Regions from separate parts of the Streptomyces sp. URMC 129 genome, predicted to be linked through region 1. Evidence: riboswitches for the same ligand, from Rfam matches in the RefSeq annotation. Region 1 holds a riboswitch; the other holds the start of a gene.
The links. Region 1 has a riboswitch for glycine ahead of gcvT (glycine cleavage system aminomethyltransferase GcvT). Riboswitches for the same ligand answer to the same signal wherever they lie in the genome.

Region 1 (4,406 bases):
GCGCGCTCCGCGACCGTGTCGGACTGGTTCCGGGCGGTCTCGACGACCTCGTCGAGCTGGAGGTGAACGGAGCGGAAGCGGGGACCGATGATGTTCCAGTGGGTCTGCTTGGCGACCAGTGACAGATCGATGAGATCCACCAGCGCGCCCTGGAGCGCCTCCCCGACGATCTTGAGGGTGGCGTCCGGCAGCGTGCTCTTGATGGCGTACATACAGCGTCCCCTTTCGGAGCTTTCGTCCATTTTTGCGAAGTCTGAGCGCCAGGTTACCTCCGTGGGCCCGGGGCGGCACCGTGACGGGTAACCCCCGGTGGGCACGCGAAACCAGCGGTTCAGTACGGGCGCGGGTAGCCGTACCCGTGCTGGCGCAGCCCGCCCGGGTCCTGGGCGGGCGGGCCGGGAGTGTCGCGGTCGTAGAACGGGCGGGCGTTGGCGCGCAGCCACATCGCCACCGGGTCGTAGGCGTCGGCCATGGCCACCGTGCCGACCGGCAGCCCGGCGGGCACGGCCTCGATGGCCTGGCTCATCATCCACCGCACCGCCGCCGCGGTCCGCTCCCCCGGGTCGTCCACGTCCAGCCCGATCACCAGGTACGCCGGGCCGAGCGCCGGCCGCACCCAGGCCCGCCGCAGGCTGCGCAGCACGGGCGTGCGCCGGGCGAGCGCGACGAGCCGCTCGTAGAACGCGTCCGCCCGGACGCTGGGTTCGGTGATCCGCAAGGGCCCGGCGGGCAGCCGGTCGAGGCCGCCCGCGATCCGGCGCAGGTCCAGCCACGGGATGCCGAGCCCGCCGCCCGGCGTGTGCGGGTTGAGCCACAGGCCCCAGTGCTCGGGGTAGAGGGCGGCGGCGATGTCCCGGCCGCTGACGACCTCGTGCCGCCGCGTCCAGCCGCTGGCCACCAGCTCCCGCTCGGAGGTGACACCCGGCGCGTAGCCGTGGCCCGCGACCTCCACACTGCCGTACCGCGCCTCCGGCTCTCCCGGGCCGCCGTGCCACAGCAGCATCCAGACCTCGCTCCGGGCCAGGGCGGCGAGCAGCTCCTCGTAGGTGTCCAGCCGGTCGGGCGTGATCAGGGGCAGCAGCTCCTCGACGCTTCGTCCCGCACTCACAGGGGGCGGACCTCCTCGCACCTCGGATGCACCTGTGCCCGTCAGCCACCCCTCACATGCCCGGCACCGCGGCTCCGGAAGCCAGGGACCACGCGGACGGGTACCGGGCGCTCACGCGTTCCGGGCGTAGAAGGGGGGCACGCACTCCCGCAACCAGTCCACCACAGGGTCATCGGCGGCATCCAGCAGAACCAGCTGCACCGGCCAGACGACGGGCCGCGCGGCCAGGGCGCGGCCGAGCGCGTCGTTGACGGCGGTGCGGGACTTCTCGTCCAGGTCCTCCAGCTCCACGCCGATGAAGAGGGACGGCGGGCCGCCCTCCGCGCTGGCCAGCCCGCGGCGCGCGGTCCGCACGAACCACAGCGCGGACAGCTCCGCCGAGGCGGAGCTCAGGAAGTCGACCGGCTCCTCCTGCCAGTCCGGCTGGAACAGCCGCATCCGCGCGCCGGACGGCACGCCCGGGGTGCGCTCGCCCGGCGTGGCGCGGCACAGCTCGGCGACGGCCGAGGGCGGCACCGGAATGCCGACCGTGCCACCGGGATTGACGGCGATGCCGACCTGCGGCGGCAGCCCGCGGGCGAACTCCCAGGCGGGCGCGACGGCGAACGACAGATGCGAGGCGCCGCCCAGGTGGAGCTGCTCGGCGGAGCTGAACACCGGCACATAGACGCCACCGCCCAGGTCGATGGTGGGCAGGTCCAGCGACCTGCTCTCCGGGCCGCCGCCCTCCGGCAGCGGGATCCACACGGAGCTGCGGGAGAGCACCTGGAGCAGCCGGGGTCCCGCGTCCCGCGCGCCGAGCGCGGTGGCGAGGGCCTCCTCCAGCTCGTTGCTCGGCCAGCCGCCGCCGTAGCCGGCCCCCGGCCTGGGCACGCTCATCCCCGTCGACCCCTTGTCTCCCCGGTCCTGTCCGTCCGTCACCACCCTAACGGCTGAGTCCGCCCGGCCGGATGACCCGGCGGCACCCCTGCGACCGTTCATGCGATGATGTGCGAGCAGGACATCAGGACAATCACATACTGGCCGCTCGACCATGCGCGGGAGAGTCCCCGGTCCGCCGGGGCGCCGAAGGAGCAAGTCCTCCCTTGAATCTCTCAGGCCCCGATACCGCGCGCGGAAGGCGAATCTGGAAAGCGGGCCGTCCGCCGCCGGGCCCCGGCGACGCGGTACGGGCCCCACCCACGGTGCAAGCCGCGCCGCCCGGCAGGGTCGCGGCGAACCTCTCAGGTGCCGATGACAGATGGGGAGGGGACGCCCCGCCCCTGTCCCCCTTCCGCCATCCTGGAGCCAGCCATGACGGACGACACCGCCCGCACCCCCCGCCCCACCGCCCTCGACGCGGTGCACCGCGCGCTCGGCGCGACGCTGACCGACTTCGCCGGCTGGTCCATGCCGCTGCGCTACGGCAGCGAGCGGGCCGAGCACCAGGCGGTGCGGACCTCCGCAGGGCTCTTCGACCTCTCCCACATGGGCGAGATCGCCGTCACCGGCCCGGAGGCGGGCGCGTTCCTCGACCACGCGCTGGTCGGCCTGCTCTCCGCGCTGCCCGTGGGCCGCGCCCGCTACACGATGATCTGCGACGCGGCCGGCGGGATCCTGGACGACCTGATCGTCTACCGGCTCGCCGAGGACGAGTACCTCGTCGTCGCCAACGCCGCCAACGCCGGGACCGTGCTGGACGCCCTGACCGGCCGGGCCGCCGGATTCCGCGCGGCCGTGCGCGACGACCGCGACGCGTACGCCCTGATCGCCGTCCAGGGCCCCGAGTCCCCCACCGTCCTCGGCCGCCTGACCGACGCCGACCTGGCGGGGCTGCGGTACTACGCGGGCCTGCCCGGCACCGTCGCCGGCCGCCGCGCCCTCATCGCCCGCACCGGGTACACCGGCGAGGACGGCTTCGAGCTGTTCTGCGCGCCCGGGGACGCCGAGCCGCTGTGGCGGGCGCTCACCGAGGCCGGGCGGCCCGAGGGGCTGGTGCCGTGCGGCCTGGCCTGCCGCGACACGCTGCGCCTGGAGGCGGGCATGCCGCTGTACGGGCACGAACTCACCACCGCCACCACCCCGTTCGACGCCGGACTCGGGCGCGTCGTGCGCTTCGACAAGCCGGGCGACTTCGTCGGGCGCGAACGGCTGGCAGCCGCCGCCGAACGCGCCGCGAGCGCTCCGCCGCGCGCGCTCGTCGGCCTCGTCGCACGCGGACGCCGCGTCGCGCGCGCCGGGTACGCGGTGGTGGACGCCGGCGGCGCCGTCATCGGCCGGGTCACCTCGGGTGCCCCCTCCCCGACCCTGGGCAGGCCCATCGCCATGGCCTACGTCGACCCGGCGCACGCCGCGCCGGGCACCGGGGGTGTGGCCGTCGACATCCGGGGCAGCCACGAACCGTTCGACGTCGTGGCCCTGCCCTTCTACCAGCGCCAGAAGTGAGGGCGTGACGTGACGCCCCACCGCCATCGCCACCGACCAGGAGAAGCACCATGAGCAACCCCGGGAACCTGCGCTACAGCAAGGAGCACGAGTGGCTGTCGCCCGCCGAGAACGGCGTGGCGACGGTCGGCATCACCGCCTACGCCGCCAACGCCCTCGGCGACGTCGTCTACGTCGACCTCCCCGCGGTCGGCGCCACGGTGACGGGCGGCGAGCCGTGCGGCGAGCTGGAGTCCACCAAGTCCGTCAGCGACCTGTACGCGCCGGTGTCGGGCGAGATCACCGAGGTCAACCAGAACGTGGTGGACGACCCCGCCCTGGTGAACTCCGCGCCGTTCGCGGCCGGCTGGCTGTTCAAGGTGCGCGTGGACGACACGGCGGGCGAGCCCGACCTGCTGACCGCCGACGAGTACACCGCGTTCACCGAGGAGTGAGCGCCCCGTGGCCCTCTCCGCGTACTGACGGCGGGGCGCCGACCGGCCGTCAGGGCGGGGGGAGGGCCGCGGTGGCCGAGGTGGCGAGGGTGAGGGCCGTCTCGCACAGCTCTTCGCCCGACGCGTGCCCCGGGTCCTCCGTGATGACGGCCACGCGCAGCATCTCCGTCTTGTCCGTACCGCGCCGTCCGGTGAAGGAGCGGTGTTCCACCCGGACCGTGCACGAGCCGTCCCCGTCGCCGAGCGGGGTGACGAAGGCGTCGCGCCCGCCGATCAGGGTGGGCCGGCCGTCGTCGCCGCTCAGCGCGTCGTTCTGGTCGAAGCGCACCACCGCCCGGAGCGGGTCGCTGGTGCTCGACCACGCGCACTTCCAGTGGGCGAACCCGGGCTCGGGCTCCGTGACGTCGACGCCGGGGATGACGGCGGCCAGCGCGTCGGCG
Region 2 (4,406 bases), on a different contig from region 1:
CGGTGGCCCTGGTCAGCGGGCGGACGTCGATGACGCACTCGTGCGCCACCAGCCCGCCCGGTCCGGTGTACAGCACCGGGTAGTGCGGCTCCAGGCGCTTGGCGACGTAGTTGGCGCTGAGCACCGCGACCTGGGTGGCGCGGCGCAGCCCGGCGGCGCCCATCAGCCGCACATAGGCCCAGGAGATCGGCAGGATCCCGGCCGATCCCCACGGCGCGGCGGACACCGGGCCCCCGCCGCCGCCCGCCGGACCCGCCTCGGGCCGGAGCGGGTGCCCCGGCAGGTACGGCGCCAGGTGGGCGCGGACGGCGACCGGGCCGACCCCGGGTCCGCCGCCGCCGTGCGGGATGCAGAACGTCTTGTGCAGGTTCAGGTGCGAGACGTCGGCTCCGAACCGGCCCGGCCTGGCCAGGCCCACCAGCGCGTTCAGGTTGGCGCCGTCCACGTACACCTGGCCGCCCGCGTCGTGCACGGCGGCGCAGATGCCGGTGATGTCCGCCTCGAAGACGCCGTGCGTCGAGGGGTAGGTGACCATCAGCACGGCCAGTTCGTCCGCGTGCCGGGCGATCTTCGCACGCAGGTCCTCGGCGTCGACGTCGCCGTTCTCGCCGGTGGCGACGACGACGACCTTCATGCCGGCCATCACCGCGCTGGCGGCGTTGGTGCCGTGGGCGGAGGACGGGATCAGGCAGACGGTGCGCTGCGGCTGGCCGGCCGCCCGGTGGTAGGCGCGCACGGCGAGCAGCCCGGCCAGCTCGCCCTGGGAGCCGGCGTTGGGCTGGAGCGACACCGCGTCGTAGCCGGTGATCTCGGCGAGCCGCTGCTCCAGCTCCCGGACGAGCGCGAGATAGCCCTCGGCCTGGCCGGCCGGGGCGAAGGGGTGGATCGCGGCGAACTCGGGCCAGGTGACCGGCTCCATCTCGGCCGTGGCGTTGAGCTTCATGGTGCAGGAGCCCAGCGGGATCATGCCGCGGTCCAGCGCGTAGTCGCGGTCCGCGAGCCGGCGCAGGTAGCGCAGCATCGCGGTCTCCGAACGGTGCCGGTGGAAGACCGGGTGCGTCAGGTACTCGTCGGCGCGCAGCAGCGCCTCCGGCAGCGCGTCGGGGGTGCGGGCGTCCAGCGCGTCGACGCCGAACGCGTCGCCCGCGACGCCGAACGCGGCCCACACCGCGGCGAGCTGCGCCCGGCCCGTGGTCTCGTCGCAGGCGATGCCGACGTGGTCGGCGTCGGTGAGGCGGAGGTTGACCCCGGCCTCGCGGGCCGCCGCCACCACGGCCGCGGCACGTCCGGGCACCCGCGCGGTGACGGTGTCGAAGAACGCGTCGTGCACGACCTCGACGCCGCCGTCGCGCAGCCCGGCGGCCAGCAGCGCGGCGTAGCGGTGGACGCGGCGGGCGATGGCGGCCAGGCCGTCCGGCCCGTGGTAGACGGCGTACATCCCGGCCATGACGGCGAGCAGCACCTGCGCCGTGCAGATGTTGCTGGTGGCCTTCTCGCGCCGGATGTGCTGCTCCCGGGTCTGGAGGGCGAGCCGGTACGCGGTGCGGCCGTCGGCGTCGCGCGAGACGCCGACCAGGCGGCCGGGCAGGCTCCTGGCATAGCCCTCGCGGACGGCCATGAAGGCGGCGTGCGGCCCCCCGAAGCCCATCGGGACGCCGAACCGCTGGCTGGTGCCGACCGCGATGTCCGCGCCGAGGGCGCCGGGCGGGGTGAGGAGGGTGAGGGCGAGCAGGTCGGCGGCGACGGTGACGACGGCGCCCAGCTGGTGGGCGCGCGCGATGAGGGCGCGCGGGTCGCGGACGGCGCCGGAGGCCCCGGGGTACTGGAGCAGCACACCGAAGATGCCGCGCTCGGCGACCTCCCCGGGGATGCCGTCGGCCAGGTCCGCGACGACGACCTCGACGCCGGTCGGCTCGGCGCGGGTCCGTACCACGGCGATGGTCTGCGGCAGGCAGTCGGCGTCGACCAGGAAGACGCCGCCCCGGCCCTTGCCGACCCGGCGGGCCAGGGCCATCGCCTCGGCGGCGGCGGTGCCCTCGTCGAGGAGGGAGGCGCCGGCGACGGGCAGGCCGGTGAGGTCGGTGACGACGGTCTGGAAATTGAGCAGCGCCTCCAGTCGGCCCTGCGAGATCTCCGGCTGATAGGGCGTGTAGGCGGTGTACCAGGCCGGGTTCTCCATGACGTTGCGCAGGATCACCGGCGGCGTGAAGGTGCCGTAGTACCCCAGGCCGATCATGGAGTCCAGCACCGTGTTGCGGGCCGCCAGCGCCCGCAGCTCGGCGAGGACGGCGGCCTCGTCGCGGGCGTCGGGCAGCAGCAGCGCGTCGGTGGAGCGGATGGCCTCGGGCACCGCGGCGGCGGTCAGCTCGTCCAGGGAGCCGAAGCCGACGTGGGCGAGCATCTTCGCCACGTCGGCGGCGTCCGGGCCGATGTGCCGGGCGGCGAAGGGCGTGCCCTGCTCCAGGGCGGACAACGGAATGCGGTGGACGTTCATTGCGGAGGCTCCTCCTGGTCGCGACGACCCGCGGGGGTGCCAGGCGGCCGTGCCTGACGGGCCTCCCCCTCTGTCATGTCGACCTGAGAGCTTCGCCGTGTCACTCGCGCGGCACGGCTTGCACCGTCGGTGAGGCCGGACGCGGATCCGGCGGGTCCGCGGGCCGTCCTGCTTTCCAGAGTGGCTTCCCTCGCGCGGTACGGGGGCCTGAGAGATTCCGGGGAGGGTTTGCTCCTTCGGCGCCCGGTGCCGGGTGACACCGGGACTCTCCCGCACGAGGTCGTCAACCGTCTTCGAGCCTACCAGCGCCCCCTTCGCGCGGTACGGGGGAGCCACTCGACTGGCCAGCGGGCGGATTGTGCTCTTACGTATGTCATAGAGGACTTTTTCCTGACGAGTGGCGATCGGTTGGAGGAACCGTGCAGACCGACATCGACCCCCGGAGCCTGATCGGCCGCAAGGCGTTCGACCGGAACGGCACCAAGATCGGCACGGTGGACGAGGTGTACCTCGACGACGCCACCGGGGTGCCGGAGTGGGCGGCGGTGCGCACCGGGCTGTTCACCCGGGACGCGTTCGTGCCGCTGGAGCCGAGCGAGCTGGTGGACGACGCGCTGCGGGTGCCGTTCGAACGGGCGCTGATCAGAGACGCGCCCGACTTCGGGGTGGGGCGCCACCTCTCCCCCGAGCAGGAGCTGCGGCTCTACCACCACTACGGGCTCGACGTGCCCAGCGCCGGGGACGAGGGCGCCGACGAGGACTTCGGCCGGCTCGCCTCCCCGGGCGACGGTCCGGACCGGACCGACCGGACGGACTGACCCGCCCGAACGGCCTGAACGGCCCCGGCGGCGGCCAGCGGCAGCGGCTCGGCGAGCGCCAGCTCCGGATCGTCCACGGCGAACGTCCGCACCCGGCCCGGCTCCGACCCGGGCCGCTCGAACCGCACGGTCACCCGGCCCAGTCCGCTGCCCTGCACCCAGCCCGGCCCGTACCGCTCGTGCGCCACGTCGAGCCCCGGCAGCCAGCGCCGGGGCGCCTCCGGCCCGGCCTCCGCCGGCCTGCCCGCCTCCGGCTCCGGCTCGGCCGCCGCCTCCCGGCTCCCCTCCACCGCCTGGGCGAACAGGTCTTCCTGCGTGAACGAGGCCAGGGCACTCACCCCGACGCCCAGCAGCCGGACCCCCGCGGTGGTGTCCACCCCCTCCAGCAGCCGGTCGGCCGCCTCCCGGACCACGACCGGGTCGTCCGTCGGGCCGCGCAGCGTCTCGGAGCGGGTGAGGGTGGAGAAGTCGTACCGCCGGACCTTCAGCACGATCGTGCGCCCCGAGCGCCCGGCCGCGCGCAGCCGCGCGACGCAGCGGTCCGCGAGCCGCGCCACCTCGGACCGGATCCGCGCCCGGTCGGTGACGTCGACGTCGAAGGTGTCCTCCACGGAGATCGACTTCGTGTCCCGGTCGGCCACCACCGGCCGCTCGTCCACCCCGTTCGCCATGGCGTGCACCGACGCGCCGTGCGCCCTGCCCAGCAGCCGCAGCAGCTCCGCCTCCCCGGCCCGCACCGTCTCCCCGACGGTGGTGATACCGGCCCTGCGCAGCACCTCGGCGGTGGCCGGGCCGATGCCGGGCAGCGTCCGCACCGGCAGCGGCGCCAGCAGCTCCCGCTCGGTGCCGGGCTCGATGAGCAGCAGTCCGTCCGGCTTCGCCCGCTCGGAGGCGATCTTGGCCAGCATCTTGGAGCCGGCCAGCCCCACCGAGCCGCTGAGCCCCGTCGCCTCCCGGATCCGGGCCCGCAGCCGCTCCCCCGCGCGGCGCGCCTCGCCGCCGGTGGCGGCGGTGCCGCCGGCCGCCAGATCGACGAACGCCTCGTCCAGGCTGAGCGGCTCCACCAGCGGGGACAGCTCGGCCAGCAGGCCCAT

Region 2: another riboswitch for glycine. It lies ahead of gcvP (aminomethyl-transferring glycine dehydrogenase); the one in region 1 lies ahead of gcvT (glycine cleavage system aminomethyltransferase GcvT).

What each region holds. Positions count from the first base shown of each region.
Region 1 is NZ_JBPQTQ010000083.1:12,740-17,145, forward strand. Features, by position in the region: gene ACSNOC_RS17885 (Dps family protein) at 1-212, opposite strand, end outside; gene ACSNOC_RS17890 (enhanced serine sensitivity protein SseB C-terminal domain-containing protein) at 332-1,108, opposite strand; gene ACSNOC_RS17895 (enhanced serine sensitivity protein SseB) at 1,220-1,987, opposite strand; glycine riboswitch at 2,137-2,228, shown strand; gene gcvT (glycine cleavage system aminomethyltransferase GcvT) at 2,402-3,532, shown strand; gene gcvH (glycine cleavage system protein GcvH) at 3,583-3,966, shown strand; gene ACSNOC_RS17910 (protein kinase domain-containing protein) at 4,016-4,406, opposite strand, start outside.
Region 2 is NZ_JBPQTQ010000026.1:27,772-32,177, forward strand. Features, by position in the region: gene gcvP (aminomethyl-transferring glycine dehydrogenase) at 1-2,494, opposite strand, end outside; glycine riboswitch at 2,680-2,777, opposite strand; gene ACSNOC_RS08125 (PRC-barrel domain-containing protein) at 2,914-3,312, shown strand; gene ACSNOC_RS08130 (DNA polymerase IV) at 3,207-4,406, opposite strand, start outside.